DNA from 3 places in the Furfurilactobacillus curtus genome. Region 1 is predicted to be linked to each of the others. Evidence: predicted binding sites of a transcription regulator. Region 1 holds the regulator's gene; each other region holds the start of a gene.
What was found. The regulator Rex, encoded in region 1, represses fermentation and respiration genes when NADH is low (regulators of the CRP and FNR family bind a similar motif). The targets are predictions, from matches to a motif close to TTGTGAANTANTTCACAA.
Positions count from the first base shown of each region.

Region 2: a site for Rex is predicted at 2,377-2,394, ahead of ACYQ0Y_RS07060 (class II fumarate hydratase). Genes of this name have one in related genera too.
Region 3: a site for Rex is predicted at 7,280-7,297, ahead of pdhA (pyruvate dehydrogenase (acetyl-transferring) E1 component subunit alpha). Genes of this name have one in related genera too.

Region 1 covers NZ_BAAHXU010000001.1:897,260-907,505, forward strand. The annotation lists gene groL (chaperonin GroEL) at 82-1,713, opposite strand; gene groES (co-chaperone GroES) at 1,774-2,058, opposite strand; gene ACYQ0Y_RS04555 (redox-sensing transcriptional repressor Rex) at 2,335-2,994, opposite strand; partial or broken gene ACYQ0Y_RS04560 (ATP-binding cassette domain-containing protein) at 3,460-3,900, shown strand; gene ACYQ0Y_RS04565 (ABC-F family ATP-binding cassette domain-containing protein) at 4,081-5,316, shown strand; gene tsaD (tRNA (adenosine(37)-N6)-threonylcarbamoyltransferase complex transferase subunit TsaD) at 5,468-6,514, opposite strand; gene rimI (ribosomal protein S18-alanine N-acetyltransferase) at 6,498-6,983, opposite strand; gene rimI (ribosomal protein S18-alanine N-acetyltransferase) at 6,970-7,575, opposite strand; gene tsaB (tRNA (adenosine(37)-N6)-threonylcarbamoyltransferase complex dimerization subunit type 1 TsaB) at 7,559-8,281, opposite strand; gene galE (UDP-glucose 4-epimerase GalE) at 8,587-9,579, opposite strand; gene ACYQ0Y_RS04595 (acyl-[acyl-carrier-protein] thioesterase) at 9,650-10,246, opposite strand, start outside.
Region 2 covers NZ_BAAHXU010000001.1:1,492,875-1,503,120, reverse strand. The annotation lists gene ACYQ0Y_RS07070 (anion permease) at 1-808, opposite strand, end outside; gene ACYQ0Y_RS07065 (hypothetical protein) at 820-951, opposite strand; gene ACYQ0Y_RS07060 (class II fumarate hydratase) at 975-2,357, opposite strand; gene ACYQ0Y_RS07055 (L-lactate dehydrogenase) at 2,568-3,518, opposite strand; gene ACYQ0Y_RS07050 (alpha/beta hydrolase fold domain-containing protein) at 3,795-4,586, opposite strand; gene map (type I methionyl aminopeptidase) at 4,890-5,672, shown strand; gene ACYQ0Y_RS07040 (DUF2252 domain-containing protein) at 5,766-7,124, shown strand; gene ACYQ0Y_RS07035 (hypothetical protein) at 7,298-7,444, opposite strand; gene ACYQ0Y_RS07030 (RepB family plasmid replication initiator protein) at 7,649-8,011, shown strand; gene ACYQ0Y_RS07025 (TMEM175 family protein) at 8,165-8,752, shown strand; gene ACYQ0Y_RS07020 (ammonium transporter) at 8,730-10,052, opposite strand.
Region 3 covers NZ_BAAHXU010000001.1:481,580-491,825, reverse strand. The annotation lists gene ACYQ0Y_RS02550 (nitroreductase family protein) at 1-518, shown strand, start outside; gene ACYQ0Y_RS02545 (hypothetical protein) at 1,105-1,680, shown strand; gene ACYQ0Y_RS02540 (hypothetical protein) at 1,757-1,942, opposite strand; gene ACYQ0Y_RS02535 (DUF2922 domain-containing protein) at 2,386-2,634, opposite strand; gene ACYQ0Y_RS02530 (DUF1659 domain-containing protein) at 2,677-2,880, opposite strand; gene rnjA (ribonuclease J1) at 3,044-4,783, opposite strand; gene ACYQ0Y_RS02520 (DNA-directed RNA polymerase subunit epsilon) at 4,787-4,999, opposite strand; gene ACYQ0Y_RS02515 (hypothetical protein) at 5,241-5,777, shown strand; gene def (peptide deformylase) at 6,180-6,791, opposite strand; gene pdhA (pyruvate dehydrogenase (acetyl-transferring) E1 component subunit alpha) at 7,440-8,558, shown strand; gene ACYQ0Y_RS02500 (alpha-ketoacid dehydrogenase subunit beta) at 8,561-9,538, shown strand; gene ACYQ0Y_RS02495 (2-oxo acid dehydrogenase subunit E2) at 9,610-10,246, shown strand, end outside.

The sequences.
Region 1 (10,246 bases):
AACAAGGTGCTCAACCAACTAAAATTGGTGAGCACCTTGTTTATTAAACAGTCTTAATCAATCAACGGTTGGCGTTTTAGCCTACATCATACCGCCCATTTGAGCAGCTTGAGCAGCAGCTGCTGCATCAGCACCGTTATCCTGCTTTGGTTCTTCAGCCACAACGGCTTCGGTCGTTAATAATAAGGAGGAAACGGACGCAGCATTTTGCAAGGCTGACCGTGTTACTTTGGTTGGGTCCACGATCCCAGCATCAACCATGTCCACCCAGTCATCAGTTGCAGCATTGTAACCAATCCCTGGTTTCTGTGACTTCAGCTTTTCAACGATCACTGAGCCCTCTTTACCAGCGTTTTCAGCAATCTGACGCACTGGTTCTTCAAGCGCACGCAGAACAATATTAATTCCCGTTTGAACGTCGCCTTCTTCTTCCAATGCAGCGACTGCTTCGATAACGTTAACTAATGCAGTACCACCACCAGAAACGAAGCCTTCTTCAACTGCGGCTCGCGTCGCATTCAACGCATCTTCAATCCGGTAACGACGTTCCTTCAATTCGGTCTCAGTTGCAGCACCGACGTTAATTCGGGCAACCCCACCAGATAACTTAGCTAAACGTTCTTGTAACTTTTCTTTGTCGAAGTCTGAAGTCGTTGCTTCTAACTCAGTTCGAATGTTGGCAACCCGTTCGTCAACGTCGGCCTTGTTACCAGCGCCTTCAACGATCGTCGTGTTATCTTTGGTAACAGTAACTTTACCAGCTTGACCCAACTGTTCGACAGTCGTGTCTTTCAAGTTCAAGCCGAGGTCGTCAGTAATCACAGTACCACCAGTCAAAGCAGCAATATCTTCCAACTGCGCTTTGCGCCGATCACCAAAGCCAGGGGCCTTAACAGCAACGACGTTAAACGTACCACGCATCTTGTTCAAGACTAACGTTGGCAATGCTTCACCAGTAATGTCATCAGCGATGATCAGTAAAGCACGGCCCTGTTCAACAACTGATTGCAGTAATGGCAAAATGTCTTGGATGTTAGCAATCTTCTTATCCGTGATCAAGATGTATGGGTTATCCAAGTCAGCTTCCATCTTGTCATTATCGGTAACCATGTATTGACTCATGTATCCACGGTCAAACTGCATCCCTTCAACTACATCCGAAGTAGTCTCGATCCCCTTAGATTCTTCAATGGTGATAACGCCATCATTGCCAACCTTTTCCATTGCGTCAGCAATCAATTCACCAACTTCTGGATCTGCAGCCGAAATCGAAGCAATCTGAGCAATGTCTGACTTAGTTTTGACGTCGTGGCTCATCTTGTGTAAAGCATCAACGGCTGCATTGGTCGCTTTTTCAATCCCTGTCCGGATCCCAACTGGGTTGGCACCGGCAGTCACATTCTTCATGCCTTCGTTTACGATGGATTGTGTGAGCACCGTAGCAGTTGTCGTCCCGTCACCAGCGATGTCATTAGTCTTAGAAGCAACTTCAGCAACCAACTTTGCACCCATGTTTTCGAAATGGTCAGCCAATTCAACTGCTTTAGCAATCGTTACACCATCATTAGTGATGGTTGGTGAACCATAACTTTGTTCAAGTACAACGTTGCGACCTTTTGGTCCAAGTGTGGTTTTAACCGTGTTCGCTAATTTATCAACCCCAGCAAGCATTGAGCTGCGGGCATCTTCAGAAAACTTTAGATCTTTAGCCATGTGAATTTCCACCTCAACTATTTTTTATTTCGTCTTTATTTACGCAATTTAGGTCGAAAATTATTCAACAATTGCGACAATATCTTTTTCATGGAGAACTAGGTAATCTGCACCGTCATAAGTCACTTGGGTCCCGGCGTACTTGTCAAACATTACTGTGTCGCCTTCCTTAACGGATGGTGCAACAGAGTCACCGTTGTCCAATACACGGCCAGCACCGACAGAGATAACTTTTCCAGTCGTTGGTTTTTCTTGCGCATTACTTGCCAAGACAATACCGCCAACGGTTTGTTCTTCTTCTTCAGAAGCTTGTAAAATAACACGATCTCCTAATGGTTTTAACACGTTAATCCCTCCAATAATTTTCGTTGAAATAAACGCTTTTAGCACTCTTAATGTCTAAGTGCTAACAACAAGGTCTATAATAACCATCCCCGATTCTGAATGCAAGGCTTTTGGTCAAACTTAGTCAAAAAAATTAGCAGCCCCGGACCCACACTGCTAATTGATAGCTGTCAACAAGGCATAAGGATTAAGCTGGGCGATGCTTAAAAAAACGTCAGTCACTTCGCAAAGCAACCGACGTTCATCCTTTTGTATTCAGCTAATAATCACAACTGTTTATCCTTGTTCACCCTCAGTTGGTAGAATCTCAGCATAATGATCAATGAAATAAATGAGTGTCTGTAATTCATTAGTCAAATCAACGTTTTGAACCCGCACTGAGTCAGGTACAGACAAGCGACGTGGCGTAAAGTTCAGAATCCCCTTGATTCCGGCCTTAACCAATTGTTCCGTCACATCCTGTGCTGTACGTTCTGGAACGGTTACGATGGCGATCGAGATTTGCTGATCCTGCAATTGACGGCCCATTTCTGATAATGGATAAATTGGCACACCACTTTGAACTGTGTTTACGATATTGTCGTTAACATCAAAGGCTGCGCTGATACGAACATTGCTGTTTTGATGAAAATTAAAGTTCAATAATGCATGGCCTAAATTCCCCACCCCAACTAATGCAACATTGGTCAATTGATCTTGATTCAGAATCTTTTTAAAGAACTCAATGAGCTTTGCAACATCATAACCGTAGCCTCTTTTGCCGAGGGCACCAAAGTATGAAAAGTCGCGACGAATAGTTGCAGAGTCGACTTTAACCGCCTCCGATAACTGGGTTGAAGAAACGCGGGTCTTATCCGCATCCAATAAAATGTTTAAATAACGGTAATAGATCGGCAGCCGTTTTGCTGTCGCACGTGGAATTCGTTGTTCGGCCACGACGGTTCACTCCTTTTTGTTCGATTAGTATCGCTTGTGAAACTAATGTGTAGACCAATTATAGCATAGGGTCACTTATTGTGAAGTAAATTTCATTCTTTTATCTGTTTCTTTCACAAAGTTTCTTGCCGTTTGGCTTAATAAAATCCTGATTTACCTTGATCTGAAAGCTTTTGAATCGACTGTCTTTTTCCTAAAACTTCGTACTGTTGATATTAATTAAAATCACGAACTTTTATAATCATCGTCATTAATCCTTTACCAACCACTTGTTTCACAAGCTCAATCAGCGCAGCCGCTTGGTAACCCATGCCGCTTCATTGCTCGACATGTTAGAATGGTAGTTATGAAATCGTTTGATGAGTGAAGGAGTTTTCGACTATGTATGTTCTCCAAGTACAAGCAGTCGCACGTCGTTTCGGCGCCGATACCTTATTTGAAAATGTCTCTATGACGGTTGAAGATCACGCACGTGTCGGCTTAGTTGGTCGCAATGGCGCTGGCAAATCAACCTTATTAAAAATGATTGCAGGCTTAAATGAACCTGATGCTGGCACCATCTCCACTGGTAAAGCAGTTACGGTGGGATACCTCCCCCAAGATGCCGGGCTAACTTCAAATAATACTGTCTGGAACGAGATGCTCACTGTATTTAGTTTACAGCGTCAACAAGAACATCGATTACACGAATTAGAAGCGCTGATTGCGGATCCCACAGCAGATCATCAAAGTACGACTTACCACCGTTATTTAAGCGAATATGATCAACTACAACAAAATTTTAGCGACCACAATGGTTATGGCTATCAAGCCCTGATCCGCGGTGTCTTACATGCCTTTCACTTTGATGAAGATACGTATGATCGCAACGTCACGCAATTTTCAGGTGGTCAAAAAACACAGCTAGCCTTAGCAAAGTACTTATTGCAGCAACCAGACTTACTGATTTTAGACGAACCGACCAACCACTTAGATATTCAAACCCTATCTTGGCTGGAAGATTATCTTAAGGGATATCCCGGAGCTGTCCTGATTGTCTCTCATGATCGATACTTTCTGGACCATGTGGTTACGACTATTTATGACATGAACCAAGGCACCCTCACTCACTACAAAGGAAATTATTCTGCTTATCTACAACAAAAAGCAGCGCGTATCAAAACACAACAACGTGCGTTTGACAAACAGCAAGCCCAAATTAGTGCATTGGAAGACTTTGTTAATAAAAATATCGTGCGCGCCTCTACAACAAAACGAGCACAGGCCCGTCGCAAACAATTAGCCAAAATGGATCGCCTAGAAGCACCAAAGGATGATGATCGTTCAATTCGCATTCGCTTCCAGCCTGAGCATGACAGTGGCAAAGAAGTCTTGAAAGTTGCTGATTTGCAGATTGGCTATACTGCCGAGATGCCATTAGCGAATCATATTGACCTTAACGTCATTAAACAGCATGCAGTCGGTATTGTCGGACCAAATGGCGTTGGTAAGTCGACGCTTTTAAAAACAATTTTATCGCAGCGACCAGCTTTAGCAGGCACGATCAAAATTGGAGCCAATGTCACCATTGGTTACTACGATCAGGAACAAGCCGTTCTCCATGATGAAAAGACCGTTTTAAATGAAATTTGGGATGACCATCCAACCATGGCAGAACGTGAAATTCGAACACTATTAGGCAGTTTTCTGTTCACTGGTGATGATGTTGCTAAACCTGTTAGCGCATTAAGTGGGGGTGAACGAGCGCGGTTGTCCTTAACCAAGCTGTCACTCGATCACGACAATTTCTTGATTCTAGATGAACCCACCAATCACTTAGACATCGATTCACGAGAAGTGCTTGAAGAAGCGCTCAATGAGTTTATGGGCACCGTCTTATTCGTCTCACATGACCGTTACTTCATTAATCAAGTCGCAACCGAAGTCGTTGAACTATCTGCTAGTGGTACGCGCTGGTTCGAGGGTGATTATGATGACTATCAAGCTGCCTTGAGTCAGCAAACCCCAAGTGAGCTTAATCAACAACCCACGACTAACGCTGCTAACACGGCCTACCAAGCTAGCAAAGCCGACCTACGTGAGCAGCGAAAGCATCAACGCTTAGTCGACACATTGGAAGAACAGATTGACCAACTAGATGCCGAAATACGTCAGGTCACCACCACAATGCAAGCGCCTGAAAACGCAGCTGATATCGGGAAGCTGACCGATTTACAGCATAAACTAGACGCCCTTAATCAAGAAAATGAAACAATCGAACAACAGTGGACAGTGGCCAGTGAGACGTTGGAACAATTTAACCAAAATCATCATTTAGATTAAGCACCCGTTCAACAGATGTCTAGTGATTCACAAATTTTACCAGTTACGAAGTTTTTAGACTCAAATGATTCAATCACTCATTCGACCAAAAAAGGATGAAATCTCGGAGTAAATCCGTGGTTTCATCCTTTTTTGCAAGAAACGGCGATGACTATGCTTCCACACCAGCTGCCCAAGGAAATTCTAGACTTGGATCAGCGTTTAAGGTCATGTCTGCTCGAACACCTTGTGCCAATGCCACATGTGCCGCGGCCCCAACCATAGCAGCATTATCGCCACACAGAGCCAATGGTGCCGCCACTAATCGTGTGTTGGGCACCACTTTAGGCAATTGCTCGCTCAAAGCTTCGCGAAGACCATGGTTGGCGGCCACACCGCCTGCTAAAACTAATTGTTGCACGGGATAACGTTGCACAGCCGCTATCACCTTGCCTACCAACACATCCACCACACTGGCCTGAAAGCTCGCCGCTAGGTTTTCTCGATTTAGCGTTTCGCCACGTTGATCCGCATTGTGAACCGTGTTAATAAACGCACTTTTAAGACCACTAAAGCTAAAGTCGTAGTTGGCTTCGTGAATCATCGCCCGTGGAAATTTAAATGTATCTTGACCTAAATGAGCCAGACGATCCAACTCTTTACCAGCAGGATACGCGATGCCAAGCACGCGGCCAACCTTATCATAAGCTTCACCAGCTGCGTCATCTCTCGTGTCACCAATGATTTCAAATTCATTGGCCGCTTTCATGTACACGATTTGGGTGTGACCACCGGAAACAAGTAACGCTAATAATGGAAACACCAATGGCTCCACATAGCGAGCCGCATAAATATGACCAGCCATATGATTAACCGGAATTAACGGTAGCTCATGAGCAAAAGCAAATGTTTTCGCAGCAGTCACCCCAATTAGTAATGATCCTACCAATCCGGGTCCATAAGTTACGGCAACCGCCGTCAGCTCGGCTGGTGTGACTTGTGCTTCAATAAGCGCTTTTTGAATGCCGATCGTAATTTCCTCAATGTGGTGGCGGCTAGCCACCTCAGGAACAACACCGCCAAAGCGTTGGTGGCTCTTGATCTGGGTGGCTACAAAATTGCTTAAAATGCGGTTGCCATTTTCGACAACCGCCACACTGGTTTCGTCACAACTAGTTTCAAAAGCCAAAATCAATTCACGTTCATTTGTCTCCAACATGATGCTCCTTTCGGATGAGTTGCATAATCTGTGCATCTTCAACCGGTCGATTATAATAGCGCTTTCGCGTTGCAATTTTGCTGAATCCCAAACTTTGATACAAGCCGATTGCTGCTCGATTGTGCACTCGAACCTCGAGCGTAACAACCGTATTTTTAGGTAGTGTTGTCAGCCACTGCAAAATAAGCTGTCGACCAATCCCATGACCTTGCCAATCCTTAACCACGCCAACATTAGTCAACTCGGCTTCATCAATCACGAAACCACCGCTGAGAAATCCCACCGGTTGATTAGCCACTTGGGCGAGCCAATATTGACTCGTCGGCGCTACAAGATTTTCGGCAATCACGGCCAGTGGCCATGGTGCCCCCGTTGTGTAAGCCGCCTGAGCGAGCTCAAAAATTGTTTTTGCGTCAGCTAATGGATCAGTTGGTTTAAATACAGTCAATTGTGCCCTAGCTTTGGTCATGATTTTCAACCGCCGGACTGAGCGATAATCGCATGTCCAAGGCGTCCTCATGATCCCCAAAGTAATAACCACGTTTAATGCCAGTCTGTTTAAAACCCAATTTTTGATAAAGCTGTTGGGCACGCAAATTGCTCTTCCGAACTTCAAGGGTTACTTGTCGCATCCCCATATGGCGAGCTTTACGAACTAACGTACGCATCAAAAATTCACCCAGACCATTGCCTTGCCAATCAGGTAAGACCGCAATATTGGTAATGTGAGCATCTTGCCGCTGTAGATCGAAAGAACAGCCCGCGAAAGCCAATAAATGATCATTTTTACGAATGACCAAATACAAACGATCTTGTTTTCGTTTTAATTCGTTAGCAAACGCCTGAGCATCCCATGGTGTCTTACCATCATACACTTCCCGTTCCACTTCGACGATTTCCGGCACATCAGGAAACTGAGCGCGTCCTAAAAAATACTGGGTGTCACGAATCGTCAAATGATGGTTCTTGATATCCAGATCCTCAGCTTGCTGTTCCTGCACTTCTCGGGCAAAGTGGTGCCGATACCATTGTTCCAATGCAGTTTTACACTTCTTCAACATAATCCGTGTGCTTTTCTCCTGGGTGAGCAGCGGCCCACTGGGCTTCAGCAGGCGAGAGCCGCAAATAATTTGGAATGAATTGATCCACATCTTGCACTGGTGGCAGATGCCGCGCTAATAACCCGAGGCGCCCGGCATCAGGTAAATTGGCATCACCGGACACGTAAGTTACTTGATCGCCAAGCGCCTCATCGAGGGTTGTTTGATAGCGGCTGGTTTCACCAATTAGGGTGACTGGCTCGCCTAACTGATGTAGCGTCGTCTGCCAACTTGCAATATCCGTATGTTGATCGGCAACTACTGAAGTCAATTGTCCATCAATCAATCGATAAACGCCAGCGTACAGCTGCGTGTTCCGCGCATCAAAAATCGGGCTAATCAATTGTTCAGTTGCTGGCGCACCAGCTGCAATAACCGCTAAACTCGAAACACCGACCAGTTCAAGGCTTAACGTGGCCGCCAGTGTTTTAGCAGTTGTCACCGCAATCCGTAATCCCGTATAAGAACCCGGACCATCCGCGACAACCACCCGATCTAAATCCTGCGGGCGCCAGCCTTGTTCAGCCATTAACGCCGAGATCGTTGGCATCAGCTGGACACTATGATTAAGTTGCGTGGCCGTCGTTTGCTTTGCCACCACCTGATCGTCATTTAATAAAGCCACGCTCATTGGCCGGTTGGACGTATCAAATGCTAATACCTTCATGGATCTCCTTCATCAATTAACTTTCCATTTACATAGTTTCTTAAACAGCCATTATCTTAACACAAAACCAGCGTTTGCCCTAGTTAGACACAATCAGAGTCTGCGTGAGACGTAGGTTAATCACAACAACTTTTGATAACGGTCAGGCGCATCACTTAACTCAGTCAAATCAAAATCACCTGAATCAGCATCTTGCTTCGCCGTTCAATGACGAGCGGCTAACATAAAACGTCCTGCCAAGCAGCGTACTGCTCGACAAGACGTTTTATGTTAAAACTCAGCTAACAATTTCGTTATAGTAAAGGCTACTTATCTTCATAACCACGAGGATGCTTTTGGGTCCATGCCCAGGCTGTCTTAATGATTTCATGAACGTCATCATACTGAGGCTGCCAACCTAAAATGTTCCGAGCATCCGCTGAATCGGCAACTAAGGAATCCGGATCCCCAGACCGCCGTGGGCCAATCTTGGCAGGAATCTCACGACCGGTAACATCGCGCGCTGCCTCAACCATTTGTTTAACCGAAAAACCAGTAGATGAACCTAAGTTAAAGGCACGGCTCTCATTACCTTCTGCCAAATATTGGAGTGCTAAGATGTGCGCGTCAGCCAAATCAAAGACATGAACATAGTCGCGAACATTCGTACCATCAGGTGTATCGTAATCATCACCAAACATATCAATATGATCCCGGTCGCCAAGTGCAGTATGCAAAATAATTGGCAATAAATGGGTTTCCGGATGGTGATCTTCTCCGATTGAGCCATCTGGTTTGGCGCCTGCCGCATTGAAATATCGCAAAGCGACCCACTTGATCCCATAAGCCACATCACACCAGTGAATCATGTGTTCCATGATCAGCTTACTTTCACCATAAGGGTTAATTGGTTCCTTACGATCATCTTCATGAATTGGAATTCGTTCAGGCACACCATACGTTGCTGCCGTCGAGGAGAAGACCATCCGTTTAACGCCTTGTTCATGCATCACTTCCAAGAGGGTAATCATGCCATAAACGTTGTTGTCAAAGTACTTGAGCGGGTCTTTCATGGACTCAGGAACGATTGAGAACGCATCCATGTGGATTACACCATCAATATTTTCCTTTGTGAAGACCTCGGTCAAAAAGTCTCGATCACGCGTATCCCCTTCATAAAAATGAGCCGCTGGATTAATAGCTGCCCGATGACCCGTGGACAGATTGTCAATCACAACTACATCGGTTCCTTTTTCAATTAACCGATCAACCATATGTGAACCAACATAACCGGCCCCACCTGCGACTAAAATGGACATTTAATTTTCCTCCCGACATTGAAATAACAACTCTATCTTAGCACACCAAATTATTGACGAAAACGGTTTCTCAAACAGGTTCGTCCACTGTTTCCGCAACAAGCCATGTTAATTCAGCTTCAGCGTACGTCTGATCCTTTGCTTCATCATTCCCCATAATTCGATGTTTAGTGGCAATCGCACCATCAACTATTTGTGGCGTGGTCACAGCACTTGTGATCGTATGCCCATAGCGGACTTCATTCTCAAACCGAATCGTCACATGCTGTAGACGATGATTGGTCAAAAAGTCTTCGCCCAACGGATCGAGTAGCCAATCAAAATAACGAGCATTGTTAACGTGATGGTTAGTATCCAGATCAAAATAGCGAACATGATAGTCATTTGTGATCAAAGTCTCGTCAGTGGTAATCTTCTGAGGCCTTGCCAGACGTGGAATTCGTTTGACATTTGGCGCTTGATAAGGCGCAATAATTGCTTCAGGGATTGCGATCATTTTTCGCGCCATTAAATCCATGACGACATAGACCGCTTTAATATGCACCAATAAGTTGCCATCAATATCGCGCACGAAAAATTGCCGGTTTGCAAAGTATCGATCATTCGAAACAGCTTCTGTTGTAATGCTTAATTGTTCGCGATCCCTTGGCAAACGAATGATTTGCAT
Region 2 (10,246 bases), 600 kb from region 1:
CAGCCACGCTCATCGGACCCATTTCAGCCAGTTCTTTTTCCGCCCACTCTTTTGCATTTGGCGTTTCTTTGACCTCTGGTGGATACAATTTATAAATGATCCATGGCACCGCAATCAAGCTGATAATCCCTGGCACCAAAGCTGCTAAGAACCAGCCGACCCAGGTAATGTTAACGTGGGCGGCTTTGGCCATTGCAACAGCAACTAAGTTTGGTGCCATCGCGGTCATAAACATCCCCGATGTGATAATGTCTCCCTGGAATTCTGAGAACATCAAGAATGAGCCAATTTTTCGTTCAGTCCCGTCTTTAGGATTTGAGCCAAAAGTTGTCGCCAATGAATCAATGATCGGAAAGACGATTCCCCCGGCACGAGCCGTGTTACTCGGGGTTGCCGGTGCAGTTACTAAATCTACGCCAATCAAGGCATAGGCTAGTCCAAGCGTCCGCCGACCAAACAACCGCACAAAATTTAACGCGACACGGCGACCAAAGCCAGTTTTAATGAAGCCACGGGAAAGAAAGTACGCCATGGCGATTAACCAGACCACATTCGTGCCAAAGGCGGTCACGGCTTTTTCCATCGGGACAAGTCCCAACAGAACGGTTAAAGTCATGCCCAATAAAGCAACCCCAGCGATCGGCAGTGGCTGTGTAATACAACCAACGATTGTAGCAACAAAAATAGCTAGTACATGCCACGCCGCCAGCGAAATTCCTGCTGGGCGAACAGGCGCGATAAACCAGATGATCAAACCAATGATGATCGGCCAAAGAAATTTTTTATAATTCACCTTTTCTAAACCCATAATTATTCCCCTTATTTTTCGTCCATCGGTATGTCAGACACTGCTACATCACGATAGCGCATTGTCTCACTTGGTAAGGCCGCTAATATCACCCCAACGAGCAAAGATGTCAGACCTAGACCACTTAGGAATAGAAATGCCATGCTAACTCCTCCATTTGGACTGATTATCGATCGATGTTCGTCATCTTCAACGGATCAACCCATTCATCAAATTGCGCAGCGGAAACCTTCCCAGATTTCAGGGCAGCCTCGCGCAAGGTGGTGCCCGCCTGATCAGCTTCTTGGGCAATTTTTGCACTATCATGATAGCCGATGTGTGGCGATAAAGCTGTTACCGTCATCAGGGAATTGTCGACGAGTTCTTGCATTCGTGTTTCATTAACGGTCAATCCATGAATCATCTTATCCGCAAAACCAATCATCGTGCCCCGCAACAATTCAGCCGATTCGAGAAAGGCATCGATGAGCACAGGTTTATAGACGTTCATTTCGAAATTCCCTTGTGAGGAGGCCATCGTAACCACCACATCATTGCCCATCACCCGCACAGCTGCCATCGTAATTGCCTCGGCTTGCGTGGGGTTAACTTTCCCAGGCATAATTGAAGAGCCTGGTTCATTGGCTGGAATGTTTAATTCTGCATAAGCCGCCCGTGGACCACTAGCCAAGAAACGGACATCGTTAGCGATCTTCATTAAATCGGCCGCTAGTGTCTTCATAGCACCGTGAACCACATCTAAATTAGAATGATGCGCCAAACCGTAGAATTTGTTGGTATCCGCAGTGAAGGATTGCCCGTAAACGTGCTTCATCCGGTTAGCAATATCATCAGCAAAACCTGGTGCCGCGTTTAAACCAGTGCCAACAGCAGTTCCACCCATCGCCAATTCCAATAACGTGTGATCCAAAGACTTCAAATAATCGCGATCATGTTCCAATGCACTGACCCAGCCACTAATTTCTTGGCCAAACGTCAATGGCGTCGCATCTTGCAAATGAGTTCGGCCAATTTTAACCGTTCGCCAATACTGATCCTGCTTTACCTTGAGTTCATCGATCAGATGTTGGGCTGCTTCCTCCAAATTGGCAATCGCAACACTTGCTGTAATGTTCATCGCTGTTGGAAAAATATCATTGGAACTTTGGCCCTTGTTAACATCATCATTAGGTAAAATTTCAATTGTTGGGTCTATTTTTGCGGCTTGATGAGCGACAACTTCATTGGTGTTCATGTTCGTTTGTGTGCCAGAGCCTGTCTGGTAGACTCGCAATGGAAAGTCCTTCCGCAGTTCTTCGTCATTGAGGGCCAATAGCGTCTCAATCGCACGCACAATCAATTTGCCCTTTGCAGCATCAATCTGCTCTAACTCTAAGTTCGCTTCTGCAGCAGCTTTTTTGATTTGCAATAACGCGCGAATAATGGCAATTGGCATAAACTGCCCAGTTGGAAAGTTATTTCGGCTTCGTTCCGTCTGCGGTCCCCACAGCGCGTCAGTAGGAATTTCAACTGGCCCGATTGTATCTTCTTCTACACGAAAATCTGACATTAGTGGTCCCTCCACTTTCTTGTGTAATTATTAACAATAGCTGCTAAAAAAACAGCTTTGAACGTTCTATCGTTGTTCAATGAATCACGATATTTTTGTTATGCCTAAGATAGCGCGCGTTTAGCTCGATAGTCAAACCCTACACGACTGATTAAAAATCTTAATATCACCACTGATTCAACCGGGCTGAAATATCTATCTCTAGAAGTTTTAATCCCCTAAGGCATCAGCCGCAATGGCCTGTAGAGACTTGGCTGACGCGACCATTTTTGCTTGCTCATCCGCAGATAACGGCACTTCTAAGATCTGCGCAATCCCTTGCGCGTTAATCACTGCTGGCGTGCCAATGTATAAGTCATGCAGGCCGTATTGTCCATCAACTGGTGCACCAATCGGTAACACGATATTCTCGTTATGTAGCACTGCACGACTCAAACGCATCAGACTTGTCGCTACGCCGTAAAAGGTGGCCCCTTTTAGTCCAATGATTGATCCACCTTTTTTGCGGGTTGTAGTCTCTAAATCTGTTAATTGCAGTTGGCTAACACCTTGTTTGGCGGCCACTGCGAGCAAAGGCTGTCCAGCAATTGCCGCTGCTTGATAGGCGGCAAATTGGCCATCACCATGTTCACCTAAGATATAGGCGTCCACAGTGCGCAAATCAACTGATAAACGGTTAGCCAATGCTACTTGCCATCGACTGGAATCTAATGAGGTTCCAGTACCAATCACCCGCTCCCGTGGAAAACCTGATAATTTCTGGGTCGCCATCGTCAAAATATCAACTGGATTAGCTGCGACGATGAAAATGCCAGCAAAGCCACTCTCGACAATGGGCTTTACAATTGTTTTCAAAATATTTAAATTCTTATTAACTAAATCGAGGCGTGTTTCGCCAGGTTTGCGGGGCACACCAGCTGTGATAACCACCAAGTCAGCATCAGTTGCATCTTGATAGGTTCCTGGATGCACATTTAATGGCCCTGTTAGGGGCTGAACATCCTCTAAATCTAAGGCGTCCCCGCTAACATGATCAGTTTGAATATCAACTATGACCAACTCGTCAGCAATTTGCTGCTGCAACATTGCAAAGGCATATGAAGAACCCACTGCCCCGTCGCCGATCAAAACAACTTTTTGATGTATGGTTTGATTTGCCAAAGTAAACTTCCTTTCCGTAGCTGTCTATAAATGAATTTATGCACAAAAATAAATCGTAGAATTCACGGATGTGCAATGAACCTCATCGGAAACATTGGTAGCGATAACATCACAATTCTGATGGTGTAACCGTAACCGTTGACTCGAATTATAGTCAAACGAGGTAGTCACCATTAAAATAATCTATGTGAATATTTTTTCAAACAATCAAGACAACAAAAAACCACGATCACCCTTTGGCAATCATGGTTGTTTTAAGTAACATACCGCCCAATTTTAGGCTAAATTTCGTTTTAAAAAGGCCACCGTTTCGTCATACACATCATCTAAGTAACCTTTAGCGTGACGTGAACCAGTCAAGAAACGACTAGTGGACGGAATTTGATGCACGTTCAACGTTTCTGCCAAGCTAATTACGCCAGACGTTGGCACAAATTCATTGAGCGAATTAGCTAAATACATTGGTCCAGTTTGATCCGTCACATGTAAATATGGCGTTGCATCCTTGTACTGATCAGTTCGACCATTAAAGTAATTTGTCACGAACCATTTATAGAAGGAATCATTCGCACCGGTTTGATCGATTTGAGCACTAGCTGCATTAAAGTCTTGCGTCGTGTCCGGTTTAGCAACGACTGCTTCATGATGCTGTAACCAATCTTCAATGTCGATAATTCCAGAAAGTGAGACAATCGGAATGCCAAATTTAATCCCCATTTCAACCGTCATATTCCCACCTGCTGAGGAACCAACAGCGGCAATTTTGCTTTTATCAAAGTCGTAATCGCTGTGTTTCAGCCAATCGTATACGTGGTCCATATCCGTCAACGGATCTGGATAATATCCAGCTGGCGTAATCCGATAATTGGGCACCACCACTAGAAAGCCTTCATTCGCTAATCGGGTGGCCCAATCGGCATCTTTAGCCTTGTCACCACGAAACCAGCCGCCACCATGAACATCAATAATGCCACCAAGTAATGATTGATTTTCTGGATAATAAACATCTAATTTCAAATCTAAAGTCGCATCATAGACGACATCTAACGTTTGCGAAATTTTTGCCATTTATCTCACCCATGCTTTCTTATCATTTCATCATTGGGATTCTAATCTAGAATTAGCCTACCACCAGATAAGTCACTAAGGGTAACAACTTTACTCAAGGAAGTATCAGGCTATGCTTGCACGAAGAACATGATCGCCTTCACGCTTGGTTTCCTGTCGAAAATGCGATTGTTCGCACGGCTACTTAGGCTCAAAGCATTCTCACACGTACGCTGGCTTTCTCGACCCTGCATTTTTTACCATAAATGGGTATACTAGACGAGTGAGTAACTAAGTCTTGTAGAAAAGAGAAGAAAATTAGTCATGATTACTTTAAAATCACCCCGTGAAATTGAAGGGATGCGCAAGGCTGGCGCTATTTTAGCCGGCATGCATATCGGTTTGCGCGACATCATCAAACCAGGCATTTCTAGTTGGGAAATTGAACGCTATGCGCTCCGCTATTTAGACGATCACCATGCAAAAGCAGAAGAGAAAGGATTCGAGGGCTACGACTACGCGACTTGTGTCAGTGTGAACGAAGAAGTTTGTCATGCCTTCCCAAGAAAAGCCTTACTCCTAAAAAACGGCGATTTAGTTAAAGTGGATACAGTGATCAGTGTCGATGGCTACATGTCTGATTCTTGCTGGGCATTTGCCGTTGGCGATGTCAGTGATGAAGTCAAAAAACTGATGGACGTCACTAAAAAAGGGCTCTATCTCGGCATTGATCAGGCTGTAATTGGCAATCGAATTGGCGATATTGGTTGGGCGATTCAACATTATGTCGAAGATGAAATGGGCTACGGAGATGTGCGTGAGTACGTAGGCCATGGTATTCAGCCAACGATGCACGAAGATCCGATGGTACCCGCTTACGGTGAACCTGGTAAAGGTTTGCGATTACGTGAAGGAATGACGATTACCATCGAACCCATGGTCAACATTGGTGATTGGCGATGTGCACCGGTGGCCGATGACGGTTGGACCGTTCGCACATTAGATGGCAGCCTGAGTTGTCAATATGAACACACACTCGTTGTCACTAAAGATGGTCCCAAGATTTTAACCAGTCAAGATCCTGAATTTGACGCTAAATATTTATAAGCTTTGCTATTTTGCGCAAAGCACACAAACGCCTTGGTTCACAAGTTATGGAACCAAGGCGTTTACACTAACTAATTAAGGGAGTGCAGGGTCATGCCAAAGACCGGACTCAATCTCACAAACATTCAAGTCACACAATCTCAACAAGCGTTACATCAACAAGGCCAGCAACTACGCCAACAAGTTTCCTTTGCTCAGTTGGGCCGTTTTGTTCCCCAACAACGAGACCCCACCCTGCTCATGTCACGCATCGCTGACATGCTAGTCCCCGAATTATTACCGGAACGCTATCGGCGGATGGGTGTCTCATCATTTACCTTTTTTCGGGGGACCGCTGAACTGATGGCTTATGACCTAAATCATCAAGCCAGTACCCACATTCCTGTGGTTATCTCTGGCGATGCCCACTTAGGCAATTTTGGCTTTTTTGCCTCGCCGGAACGTCGCTTAGTATTCGACCTCAACGATTTTGACGAAGCTGGCGTGAACTCGTGGGAACGCGATGTCAAACGACTACTTGTCAGTGTCAGTTTAGCTGGTCAAGAAAATGGTTTCTCCGCAAAAAAGATCCACAAAGCTGTTCGCCATGTCGCTAAAAGTTATCGTAAAGGGATTCACTTTAGTTGCCAACGATCAACACTAGATCGATTCTATCCAGCAAATGATGTGGAGAGCGTTTTATCGGCGGCACCGACCAGCCCAGCTCGCTCACTCATGCAAACATTTATTGACAAAGCCCAGAAACGTAACTCCGAACAAGTCGTTAACAAGTTCACTTCACTAACCGCTCATGGTCGACGCTTTATCGACAATGCCAAGATTACTCGGCATACCGATGATGACGTAACTCGCCATATCAGCGATTACTTAGCGGCCTATCGAACCACGGTACGATCCGACGTGGCATTATTGCTGTCACAATATGAACTAACTGATGTAGCCCGTCACTGTGTCGGCGTCGGCAGCTTTGGCTCACGGTGCTATTTAGTACTCCTCACCAGTAATGATGGTAGCCATTTAGTCCTACAAATCAAGGAAGCTCTGCCCACACGCAAAACAGGCGCAGAACGTCAATTGAATCTGAGCGCAACTTTTGAAGAGAGTGAAGGTCAACGGATTATTGAGTCGCAAAAAATTCTCCAGTCTGCTTCCGACCCGTTTCTCGGCTACTTTCAAAGTCGTCATCATAGCTTTTATGTTCGTCAGTTTCGGGATATGAAAACATCCGTTGATTTGCATAGTCTAAATTGGCAGCAATTTCACCTCTACGCTGAAGCTTGTGGTCGTTTGCTAGCTATCGATCACTGTCAAACACCAACTGCTCCCATGATTGATGGGTACATTGATAACGACAAAGATTTTGATTTAGCGATGACGCAATGGGCAGAAGCCTATGTACCACAGGTGGAAGCTGATTACGCTGCATTTTTGAAGGAGCATCCTAACCACTAACCAAAATATCTCTTTCGTTGTAGCAATTCCATGATTATCCGGATCAACTTCAATAACTTTATTTTCCAACAAAAAATGGCCATCCCTTGAGATGGCCATTTTTTGTTGGTATTCCTTACCAATCAGCATGCTATTGCCTGTTTAATCGAAACTTGTTTCACGTGAAACACGCATTATTTTTCTGGACTAATCCAAATTTCAAAACTGTGCGGGGTACTCGTCTCACTGTCCGTTGGATCAGTAAACAACTGATCCACAACCCAATCCATCTTCGGACTATCAAAGTCGATGCGTTTATGTGGTTCATTACTCTTACTCATTTGTGGCTCACTCCTTCAGTCTTGTCAGAGTTCTAGTCAACAAAAGTAATTATACAGGTTCAAACGGCAATTCGTCAGTAATCGTGCTCAAAGCATGGCAAAACTTTATAATTACCGATTATGGTCATAAATAATTGATTAAAACGACTAGGCTAGCGTATGGTAACAGTATGGCAATGCAGATGTTTGAAAGGAGCTGTAATTATGGCAAATAATGACATGCACATTGAGGGGGTAGCGTTTGCCAATTTATCAAAAAATGAGTTGAATCTCTTTTTTGCGATTTTGACGCGAATGCACCACTTACGAACCACTTCTGTTGTTTTTAACTATGACGAACTGCAATGGTTAACTGGCGGTACTACAACCGACTTTAACCAACTGTTAACTACGGTCATCGATCACATCAGTCAGACCAGCACGACTTACGATCTTGGTGATGGACCAGTGAAACACGACTTTTTCAGTAAAATTGGTCTAGTTAATGACCAACAAATCGTCTCGGTTCAACTTAATCCTGATTTTGAATTTCTAGTGCAGATTGACGAAGCGCACTGGAAAAAATAAATTTTAAGCTTAATAACAATTAAGATTCACCCTGCTGATTTCGTGCCTGAAGGTGCTCAAGTCAGCATTTTTTTATGGAAACATCCTAGACAGCAATCCGTCCTATAAGTTATGTCATAATAAATTCAAAAATCAAATTGGAGGCAGTTAAAATTGAATAAGGAACGTTTAACCGCGTTTACAGACGCAGTTCTTGCCATTGCTATGACTATTTTGGTCTTAGAACTTAAGCAACCCGACGCAGCAACTTGGGCCGCAATTTGGGCATTAAAGCAAAGTTTTATCGCCTATTTTATTTCATTTATCGCCTTGCTGGTGATGTGGAATAATCAACATCACATTTTCCAACTTGTTCGCAGAATTAACGGTAGTGTCTTGTGGGCCAATGGGTTCATGCTGTTCAGCGCCTCATTTTTCCCGTATGCCAGTAAATTCGTGGATGAACACTTCAACGCTTTCCCGGCCGAACTTTTTTACGGTGTCGTCTTCATTTTGTTGTCCATTGGCTACTTTGCCTTAGAGTGGACCTTGGTTTTAGCAGATCCTGAAAACAAGAAATTGCGCTACGCCATCTCACGGCCTGGTAAAATTACGACTTACATTCTCATTCCACTGATCGGAATTGGAATCGGCTTTTGGTGGTCACCGATGATTTTAATCAGTACCTTCTTAGCCATCCTCATTTGGTTTATTCCTGAACGGCGGGTGGAAGAAGAACTTAATCGTCCGAATCATGATTAGGTTCTGTGTTCAACCGGGCTAATTGACCAGCGAATTCCGTTTGATGTTGGGCAATTTCACGCATTGAATTTTCACTATCGTCAACATGTTCACCATGTTCACTCTCATCTAGGCCCAGACGTTCGGCCGCGGGTGATACTCGCATTGAAATAACCAGTCGCAAACCCATCACGACTACCGTGCTCGCCACTGCAACTATGACAACTGTCAACCCAGTGCCTATCAACTGACGACCAAATAGCTGCCAACCACCACCATATAATAACCCGTTGCGCAAAATTGAATGATTGACCTGCCGAGTGGCAAAAACACCAGTTAAAATTGAACCGGTAATACCAGCAACGCCATGGCATCCAAAAGCATCTAACACATCATCAATCCCAATTTTAGCCTTTAAATAATGGACAAATCCATAACTAGCTAGCGTGGCCAACATCCCGATCCAAAAGGCCCCAGCCACCGTAACATAGCCAGCTGCCGGCGTGATCCCTACCAGACCACACAATGTTCCCGTACAAATTCCGGGGAGCGATACTTTACCTCGCAATGTCATTTCAAGTATCAGCCACACAACCATTGCGCTCGCAGTTGCCACAGTTGTCGTTAGCATGGCGGTCACAGCTATCTGATTAATGGCTAATGCGCTACCTGCATTGAACCCATACCAGCCAACCCATAAAATCGCTGTTCCACACAATACCCACGGCAAATTGTACGGATGCGACTCATCTGTTGATTGAGTCGTTTTTAGTCGACGTCCTAAAAAAGCCGACAAGACATAAGCTGTGACCCCGGCATTAATATGGACAACCGTACCACCAGCAAAATCAAGCACTCCTAAGCGAGCTAACCACCCATGTGTACTCCAGACTAGATGCACCATTGGGTAATAAACCAATAAGCTCCAGCAGATGATAAAAGCAAGAAGAAAGTTAAAGCGAATTCGACCGACTACCGCACCAACAAATAGGGCTGGCGTAATGATGGCAAACATCATTTCAAAGAGGAAGTATAACCCTTCTGGAATTCCGGTCGCGGTGAGCTTAGTTAAAGATACGCCATGTAGAAAGAAGTGATTGACGTGTCCAATCACACCAGCAAGGTCACCGTTGAACGCCAATTCATAGCCCACGACAATAAATAATAAGATTGCGATTCCACAGATAACAAATACGGATAGCATCGTATTCACAACATTACGTTTGCTGACTAATCCGCCATAGTAAAAGGCTAATCCCGGCGTCATGAATAACACTAAAATGGTTGCTAAGGCCATAAAGGCCGTGTTGGCTGCATTCATCTAACCACCCTTTTCTAATCTCTCTTTGCCTATGGTTGAGCAGTATAGAAGTCGCTTTGCGACCTGTAAAGGTAAATTCTCTAATTGGTATAGGTGAATGTTAGCTTTTATGACACATGTTACGGTCTTTTAATTCACCATTGGTTGCTATACTAGTTTTTCCATCAAAACCGCTTTAGAAAAACTTATCAAGT
Region 3 (10,246 bases), 420 kb from region 1:
TGAATCAGTTAATCACTGACGTTGTTAAAGAAGCGCCTTCAGCGTTTAACAGTCAAACAACTCGAGTGGTCTTTACTTATGGTCAGGCTCACGAAAAAGTGTGGGATATGACTCTGGCTGAGTTAAAGAAGGTTACACCAGCAGAAGCATTTGGTAACACTGAGGCTAAAGTGAACGGTGCTTTTAAAGCTGGTTTTGGCACAATGTTGTGGTATACGGACATGGACAAGGTCAAGGAATTAGAGGAAGGCTTTCCATTGTATGCGGAGAATTTCTATGACTGGTCTGAACAGCATATTGGTAACGCTCAGTTTGCCGCTTGGACGGCTTTAGCTGAAAATGGTTTGGGCGCTTCGTTGCAGCATTATAATCCGCTTATCGACGAGGCTGTGAAAGCTGAATTCGATATTCCGGATAACTGGCGGTTACGTGGTGAGATGCCATTCGGTTCTGTTGAATCAACACCTGATGACAAGGATTACATTGATGATGGCATCCGCTTTAAGAGTTTTAACTAATTGATTGAAAAAACACCACAGACAAGATCTGAGGTGTTTTTTTAGTGATCTACAAGAAGATTATATTTGCACTGACAATATATTTCAGTGATTTGCGACAGCGTTATCCAACTGGCATGGTCAAAAAGGTTAATGAGTTTAGCGATAATTTAGGGGAGACTAGCGACCACTCGTCTTGATTGAGCATTGAAAAACCTCGTAACCTGGTAGGCACTATGTTAGAACAAGATGAGTGGTCTGTCACAGGAACGATTAATCGGCTTTGTTAACGGGGTATATGGTTCACTTTGAAACCGCGTTAAATCGGTGAAATGCATCTTTGATCAGTGATGAAGTTATGCTTATTTCGGTTAAAATCAAAGCTGTTATTAAAATTGGTATAGCTAATTGATAAAGTTTGTAAAATGTTTTACGAACTACTAGATTGGTGTATGACAGGACAAACGCGAAAGTTGTTCACAACTTAAAATTAAAAAAATCGTCTTTTTTTCTATTTGGTATATTCACAACATGAAAAAATGGTTATAATAAAGCCATTAAGAGAATTACGATTGAATGATGCAGGACTGGAAGGCGAAAGGACACCATGGCAAAAATTTTATTTGTTGGCGCCGCACAATCATTAACCGCGACTGTCATTGAAGCTTTTGCAAATGCACATCCGTCAGCTGATATTCGGTTGACTACCGATCGACCACATGCGTTAAAAGCGGGCTTTACGGACCGTTTTGAAGTGTTAGTGGGCGAACCTGATGACCCATTTTTTATGGTTGAAGCGACCGCGGGAGTTTCGCACGTCTATTTTGGTGCTGACGTGATTCGTAGTAACTGGGTGAAAGCTTTCGTCTGGGCTGTCAGTCATTACAGGCGTGAAATTGAACAGGTCGTGCTATCGACGGCGAACCTAAAGGCGTTGGATCGACGACTTTGTAACTTGCCAGTGGACTATTTTGAATTACTGGAACCATTGCGGCGGCAACATTTAGACTTCCAGTTTGTCCGGGAAATTGGCTTTAACACGAAGACCGATTTGCTTGCTGAAATTATCGATAATCAATCACAAATTTTACGTATTGGCTTACAGTCGAATACGTGGCCACAATTGATGGATCGGCTACTGACGAACCGAGCGTCTGCTTGGTCGGGCCAAATCGCCAATTAGGCGGCTTCACCTAGGAAATAGAAAACGACCACCCAACTAACTTTGGGTGGTCGCTATTTTTTACTTCAATTTAAAATCATTCGCCAATGCGAGCAAACTGCAAGCTGAGCAGCGTCGTAGCCAATGAGCGTTCAAAGCGAGAGTTTTCTGACTGAACGCGAGCAGGGACAATCACAGTACGATCTTCCTTAACGACGGGCTTACTCTTAAACAGTTGCCGAAGTTTGGCAGTAATCAAGTTGCGGTGAGCTTCAGTTTCCATAAGACGCGACCTCCATTAAAAATTAACTCCTAATAAATAACATTATTTATTGGGTGGGTCAAGCGCTGAACACCATTAAAGTCAAAACAGGTCAAAGTCTTTAAAAAAGTGGATAATCAGCGGTAATTGACTGTATTTATTGTGCACAATTTTTATTAATTTGTCGACTTTTTGATCTTGTGATTGCCGATAGGGGCAGGGGTTCATCGGTGTGGAAGGCGTCAGGAATTGTTGTCCACCTAACCAACCAGTTATCAACAGACTTATAATGACAAACAATTTTCGCAGTCGTTTTCGCATAAAAGCTGCCTTTCTGCCTAAATAACCAAAAAAGGTCGCGCTAATTGAACAATTGCTGTTGATCATAGCGCGACAAAGCAGGCCCGACCGATGGAAACTTGGTCGGGCCTGCTCACGGGGTGAATTGGTTAGCGATTAAGTAACTAGTTATTTGCGACGATTGGTGCCGGTTCTGCGTCAAAAATTGGTGTATTAGTTGTCTCGACGTATTGGGCCGAAAGGGCCTTGGTATATTGTTGAATGCCTTTTTTATCAGTGATTAATTGAGCGTCAATCATGTCTTGCATGGCTGCTCGAACTACTTCCTGGCTCAAATTTTGATTAACATTGCGAATGGTCAAATGCACGTTTTTACCGGCGGCAGTGGTGAATTTTAAACTAAGATTTTTCATCTAGCTTACGCTCCTTTTTATGAGAATGAGAGGGATTAGCGGTTATCCAGCAACGGCTTCTTTCTTAATCAGTGTGGTGTCACTTAAGGTGTCGGTAGTTAAACTAGCGATTGCCTGGCCAAATTTCATTAGTTGTTCAGTCGTTGCGCTTTCCACCACGTTGGGATAGGTTCGTTTAACGGGAAGCAAGTGACCGTCACCAATGAATTCGAATTGAACGGAACTAGTAAGCCATTTATCTGACATGAAGTTAGTCTCCTTTGGACTGTTTTAGTTTTGTAAGGGTGGCCACGCTTACAGTAATAGTAACGAAATGAAAAGTCAGATTGTAAAGATAACTTTTAGCAAAATGGCCAAAAAAAGCACTACCTCTTCAAATCGTGAAAAGGTAGTGCTTAATGGTCTAGTATTAGGCTTCAGTAGACGCCTTTTTTGTGGCCTGACGCTTCTTAACGGCAGGCTTAGCGTTGGTACTGGTCATGATTAATTCGGGTAGAATCAATGGATGTCGTTCAGTTTTCTCATAGAGAAAACTTTGCAAATCATCAATAATCGCAGTCCGAATTGAGGCTTCCGTGGCATTACCATCCTTCATCGCACGACGGATAGTTCTGAACACGCGCCGCCGGCCCTCATTGATCATGTCGCCGGATTCTCTCATGTAGACAAAACCGCGACTAAGTAGGTCTGGACCGGCTTGAATCTCTTTATTCTTTAAATCAATCGTGGCAACGACCACAACGAGACCTTCTTCAGACAGCATCTGCCGATCGTGTAAGACGACGTTGCCAATATCCCCAACACCGTTACCATCAACGTAGACGTCACCAGCATTGAAATGACCGGCAATTCGAGCTGAATCAGCCGTTAAGGCCAGCACATCTCCATTTTCCATGATAAACGAATGGTCATCCGGGACATCACAAAGCTCAGCCAATTGTGTATGGATTTTCTGCATCCGATACTCACCATGAATTGGCATGAAATACTTGGGCTTAATTAACCGTAACATTAACTCTTGATCAACTTGGCCACCATGTCCAGAAGTATGGATGTTGTTAACGGCACCATGAATGACCTCAGCGCCGGCCTCTTCCAATTCGTTAATGACGCGGTTCACACTCGTCGTATTCCCAGGGATTGGATTACTGGAAAAGATGACCGTGTCATTCGGTTGGATGGAAATTTGTCGGTGAGTACCGTTGGCAATCCGTGAAAGGGCAGCCATCGGTTCACCCTGAGAGCCTGTACATAGAATCAAAGTTTCATTGGCCGGTAAGTTTCGGAGTTCTGAAGCGTCAACTAAAATATCATCAGGAATATTCAAATAACCCAGCTCGCGACCATTGACAATGGCAGCTTCCATTGAACGACCAAACACAGCAATTTTACGATGGTGTTGGATCGCCGCCTCAGCAGCTTGCTCAATTCGGGAAATATTTGAAGCAAAGGTCGCAAAGATGATTCGACCGTCGATTTTATCAAATAATTTGTGGATTGATTGACTGACCCAGCGTTCAGACTTAGTGAACTCAGGACGTTCAGCGTTGGTTGAATCTGATAATAAGGCAAGCACGCCTTCTTCGCCGAGTTTCGCCATCCGCTGTAGGTTAGGTGAGGGCGTGTTAATCGGGGTGAGATCGAACTTAAAGTCACCCGTTTGCACAATGGTTCCAGAAGGTGTCTTTACCGCGACTCCTAGCGTATCTGGAATACTATGGGTGGTTCGGAAGAACGACACACTTGTTTTACGAAATTTCAGCACGGTGTCTTCATTGATTTCGTGCAATTCAGTCGTTTGTAAGAGGCCATGTTCTTCTAATTTGTTCTTGATTAAGGCCATTGGTAGTGGACCAGCATAAATTGGCACATGGATCTGCTGTAATAGGAAAGGAATCCCACCAATGTGATCCTCGTGACCATGGGTAATAACGAGGGCCTTAATTTTGCTTTCATTTTGTTTCAAGTACGAATAGTCCGGAATGACGTAATCAATTCCCAGCAATTCGTCTTCGGGGAACTTAATGCCGGCATCAATTACAATGATTTCGTCTTGAAACTGAACGCCATACGTGTTTTTACCAATTTCACCCAAACCACCGACGGCGTAAACGGCAGTTTCATTGTTTTTTAAATTGAGTTTCGCCATGGACTAAAACTCCGTGAGTTTGTAGTTGGCGCCTTGTTGTTCATAGTCTAAGGCGTTACCTTCAAGCGCTTCGATGGATTCCACGTTGTAGTCTGTGTGGGCCTCCACGGCACTCATAGCAGCGGCCTCATTTTCAGCATCCAAATATAATGAGTGGGTGTCCTCACGTTTAGGGTTCCGAATTTTAGAATCTTGATAATAAACTTTAAAAATCATCGTAAAATCTCCTCTATAAATAAATAAAAAAATAAATGGTTATTTTTGGTGCATCAAGAACCAGACTAGCAAGCGTGAGTTACTAGTCCAATGTTGATATAAGGTTTTCTCCCGAACATGGTTGTGAAATCACAACATTTGCGTTCTATATTAACATAGCCCGTAACTGATGTACACTAACTGGACCGGTGATAACAACGGAATGGCCAGTGTTTGTGATAGAATATGAATAGGAAAGTGGGTGGCAACTTTGACATTATTGGTGACGATAATTATTGGATTGGTCTTAGCTTACTTGGTATATCACTACATTCATCGATTGATTATTCGTCGAGCAACGGCGATTGTCAGAAATGACGCTCAACAGGTGACTGATCAGGCCATGCGAAATGTGTTGAAGCAACTTGTTAGTGAAGGCTGGTTAGCTAGTGATCAGCAGACGTTTACAAAGTCTGAGACAGTTGCTGACGTCTGGGGACGTGGCGTGATGGACTTTGAATACGAACTGCCAGACGGTGAGCTAACCGCTGCACAATTGCCTAACTTGCGCCGGCCGGTCAATAATGCACTCGGCGAATATGCCTTAGCAAACCACATTAAACGAGTCAAAACAGATCAACCAACTTTTGTTGTCACTGATTTATGGTTGTTTGAACAGCGTTTGCATATTGATATTGCCTATTTAGTTAATGAAGCGACGATCGAATACGTCCAGGATTTACGCAAACTCAATGCCTCTCAAGTAGACTCATCGCAAAGCACTAATCGAGCTGAATAATTAGGAGATTTCCGATGCTCTCGGTGTGAAGCGATCAAGTCTATCGACAAAGGCAGAAGAGAAGTGTTGGTAGAATTATGAAGCGCCATTAATTAGTGTGGCTAGATTAACGCGACGAGCAAAAATTACAATTCCTAAATCGAATGAGAACACATTAAAAGTTGGAATGTCCGATCTGAATTGGGTGGCAAACTGAAGCTAAGGGGACTGGGAAAAACGGCCTTGTTTGTTAGCAAAATTGGTGGATTGTATAAACGTCAAATGTATCGTGATGCAAATTTGATTGATTTAACGTAAAAGTAGCTTGGCAAACAAATTTTTGTTTGCCAAGCTACTTTTATAGTAGATGAAGTTATTTTCCAATGATCAAGAATCGACATTGTTTCATTAAAGTTTAGCTAGTTAGCCAATCAATAAAGTGCCATCTTCAGCGTCGAAGGGTTCAGCTTGATTGATGTGGTCATAAAATAAAACACCATGGAGATGATCAATTTCATGCTGGCACACAATGGCAGGATAATCTTTTAAACGAATTTTGTGTTCATTACCATCGAGGTCCTGGTAACGCAACGTAATGCGGTCAGCGTGGGGAACATAGCCAGGATGCTCATCATCAACGGATAAACAGCCTTCACCTTCTGTCAACGCCGCTTGTTGAACGGATTGACTGACGATAACTGGGTTAATGATGACTTCTTTGAATATTGGATTATCGCGAGCAGTCTTGGCAGCTTCGGCAATTGACGCTTGATCATCAGGATCTTCGGGCTCGACGGCAGATGGGACCAAGACGGCCGCCATTTGAAGAGACACATCAACTTGAGGAGCAGCTAGCCCGACACCCGCACGTAGTTGATATTTTTCAGCTTGTTCCGGGTCTTGGCTCACCTCTAAATATTCCATCATGTCAGCAGCTAGCTGACGATTTTCATCATTAAGCGGGAAGGCCACCTTTTCCGCGTATTTCCGTAAGGTCGGATTACCGTCTCGAATAATATCTTCCATTAAAATCACGCGCAAGTGCCTCCTAAATTATAATTCGGTCAAAATGTTTTTTGGGTCGTAAACGAATTAAGTTGAACTTTCATTACTGATCGTCAAAGCATTCCAAATGGTTTTAACTGACCGTAAACTTGTTTCACTCATTGATTTTAGTGTACCATACGCAATCAGGTCATCCAAGGGTAGCCTTAGCGGCGGTTGAGGTTTGACGATTTTTTAGTCTTAGTATAATACCCAGGCCTACCTGCAGAACAAGCAAGTTTTAGACGACAAATATAGTGAATGTTTAAACAATAAGTCGAAATCACGATGATTGTCACGCCGTTTTCAGCGACCATGCATTGAAGCTTGTGAATATTGAAAGTGGGATGAAAATAGCAATTTTGGACAAAGGGATCAATAGAGGAACTCGTGACTGGTCGGTTGCAAGGGACTTGCTATACAGTTGTTAAGGATACTGTTCAAAAACTTCACAAGTTTTTGAAGACAAGAGAAAGGGCTTGTGACCTATTTAACAATTTTGAAAACCCTTGCATTGCGATTCTGTAACGCGTTACAATAAGTCGTGAAAGATGAAAGCGCATACATTTGTTGACTGAATTTATTAGACAGTGAACGAGTGTCAGCTGTCATCAAGAAATAGAAAGGAATGTGTGCATTATGGCAAACAACGATTCATCTAAGCCAATTGTAGACTTCGCTGCGATCAAGAATAACTTAGGCAGTGACTACAAACCGGTGCAAGTTTTAGACGGTTCTGCCAAAGTTGTAAATCAAGAGGTCTTCAATAGTTTTAGTGATGACCAACTGGTTGATTTTATGAAGAAGATGGTTTGGGAACGTGCATTGCATGAACAAACGATGAACTTCTCTCGTCAAGGACGGTTAGGATTCTATGCGCCAACTGCTGGTGAAGAAGCCAGTGAAATGGGGAGTGTTTCCGCCTTTGAACCACAAGATTTCCTATTCCCTGCTTACCGAGACTTACCACAGTTAATTCAGCATGGTAGTTCGGTTGAAAAAGGATACCTTTGGTCACGTGGTCACGTTTTAGGCAACATTTATGATGAAAAGTATCGTGCATGGATGCCACAAATCATCATTGGCGCCCAATACGTTGAAGCCGCCGGTGCCGCTTTAGGAATTAAGAAGAACGGTGAAAAGAACGTTGCGTTCGTTTATACCGGTGACGGTGGGACTTCGCAAGGGGACACCTATGAAGGTTTGAACTTCGCTGGTGCTTTCCAAGCACCATTGGTTGCCTTTGTTCAAAACAATGGATTCGCCATTTCTGTTCCTCGTGAGAAGCAGACTGCTGCCAAGACACTCGCTCAAAAAGCGGTCGCTGCCGGAATTCCATCTGTTCAAGTTGATGGGATGGACATTCTTGCCGTTTACGCTGTTTCCAAGGCTGCTCGTGACTTTGCTGCTGCTGGCAATGGTCCTGTCTTAATTGAAACATTAACTTATCGTTATGGCGCTCACAGTTCTGCTGGTGACGATCCTTCGCGTTACCGGACTAAAGAAGAAGAGAAGCCATGGCATGATATTGACCCATTAATTCGTTTACGAAAAGTTTTAGCTGATAAAGGTCTTTGGTCTGATCAGCAAGAAAGTGACTACACGGATCAATGCAAGGCTGACTTCAAAGCAGCATTGAAGGCTGCTGATGGTGAACCAAAACAAACTAATGTTGAATTATTGAAGAACACGTTCGAAGTACCAACTCCGAACATTGCGGCACAAATTGCCGAATTTGAAGCAAAGGAGTCGAAGTAATCATGGCTACGAAAACTTATATTCAAGCGATTACTGACGGACTTGATCAGGTCTTAAGTGACGATGACAAGACGTTAATCTTCGGTGAAGATGTCGGTAAAAACGGTGGTGTTTTCCGTACCACTCAAGGGTTACAAGACAAATATGGTGAAGATCGGGTCTTCGACACACCATTAGCTGAATCAGGTATTTTAGGCTTGGCAATGGGATTAGCGGCCACTGGCTGGCGGCCATTACCTGAAATCCAATTTATGGGCTTTACATTTGAAGCAGTCGACTCGATTGCCGGACAAATGGCACGGACACGGTTCCGTTTTGGTAACACGAAGAATATGCCAATCACCATTCGGACCCCATTTGGTGGTGGGACTCACACGGCTGAAATGCATGCCGACAACTTGGAGAATTTCTTCACTGGCGTACCAGGTTTACGGGTAGTTACACCTTCTAACCCATATGATGCTAAGGGACTTGTGATCTCAGCTGTTGAAAACAATGACCCTGTCTTGTTCATGGAAAACCTGAAATTGTATCGTTCAATGAAGGCCGATGTTCCAGATGACAAGTACACGGTTCCATTGGATACAGCTAAAGTTGTGCGTGAAGGGACAGACATTACAGTTGTTGCTTATAGTTCTGAAGTTAACGAAGCGCTTAAAGTAGCAGACAAGTTGGCTGATGAAAATATTTCTGTTGAAGTCATCGACTTAGTTTCCCTATCACCAATCGACACAGCCACTATCTTCAAGTCAATCGACAAGACACACCATGTTGTCGTTGTTCAAGAAGCACAACGCATGGCTGGGGTTGGCGCCACAGTTGTTTCCGATATTGCTGAAGATGACATTCTTTCATTGGATGCGCCAATTGGCCGCGTAGCTGCGCCAGACAGTGTTTACCCATTTGCCTTAGCTGAAGACGACTGGATTCCTGATGCCGCTGAAATTGAGGCGAAGGTTCGCGAAATTTTGACTTACTAAACGCGCGGCTACGCTAAATAGCCAACGATTGTCCGGAACACTCCGGAAATTCGATGAAAGGAAGATACTCCATGTCCTACAAATTCAAAATGCCAGAACTTGGTGAAGGAATGGCAGAAGGCGAAATTGCCGCTTGGGATGTTAAAGAAGGCGACAAGATTGCTGAAGATGACACCTTAGTTGAAATTCAAAATGACAAGTCTGTCTCTGAATTACCATCACCAGTGTCTGGGACGGTTAAAAAGATTTTTATGCAAGCAGGTGAAACAGCCAAAATCGGTGATACGTTAGTTGAAATCGATGATGGTTCTGCTGATACCGGTGATGATGAGGCTGCTGCGCCAGCAGCAGAGGCCGCACCAGCAGCAGAGGCCGCACCAGCGCCGGCTCCTGAAGCCGCACCAGCGCCAGCCGATGCACCAGCGCCCGCTGCGACAGCTAGTGCTAATCCTGTGTTAAGCGATCCTAATAAGCTCGTACTTGCGATGCCATCTGTTCGCCAATACGCTCGTGATAACGGTGTCGATATTACGGTTGTGGCACCATCAGGCAAGCATGGCCAAGTGACTAAAGCTGACGTTGATGCTGCTAAGAACGGCGCTGCACCAGCAGCTGCCCCTGCACCAGCTGCCCCAGGTGCACCAACTGCTGATACTGCTGCTGCGCCAATCAAGCCATACGTTTCTGCGACACCCGAATTAGAAACAC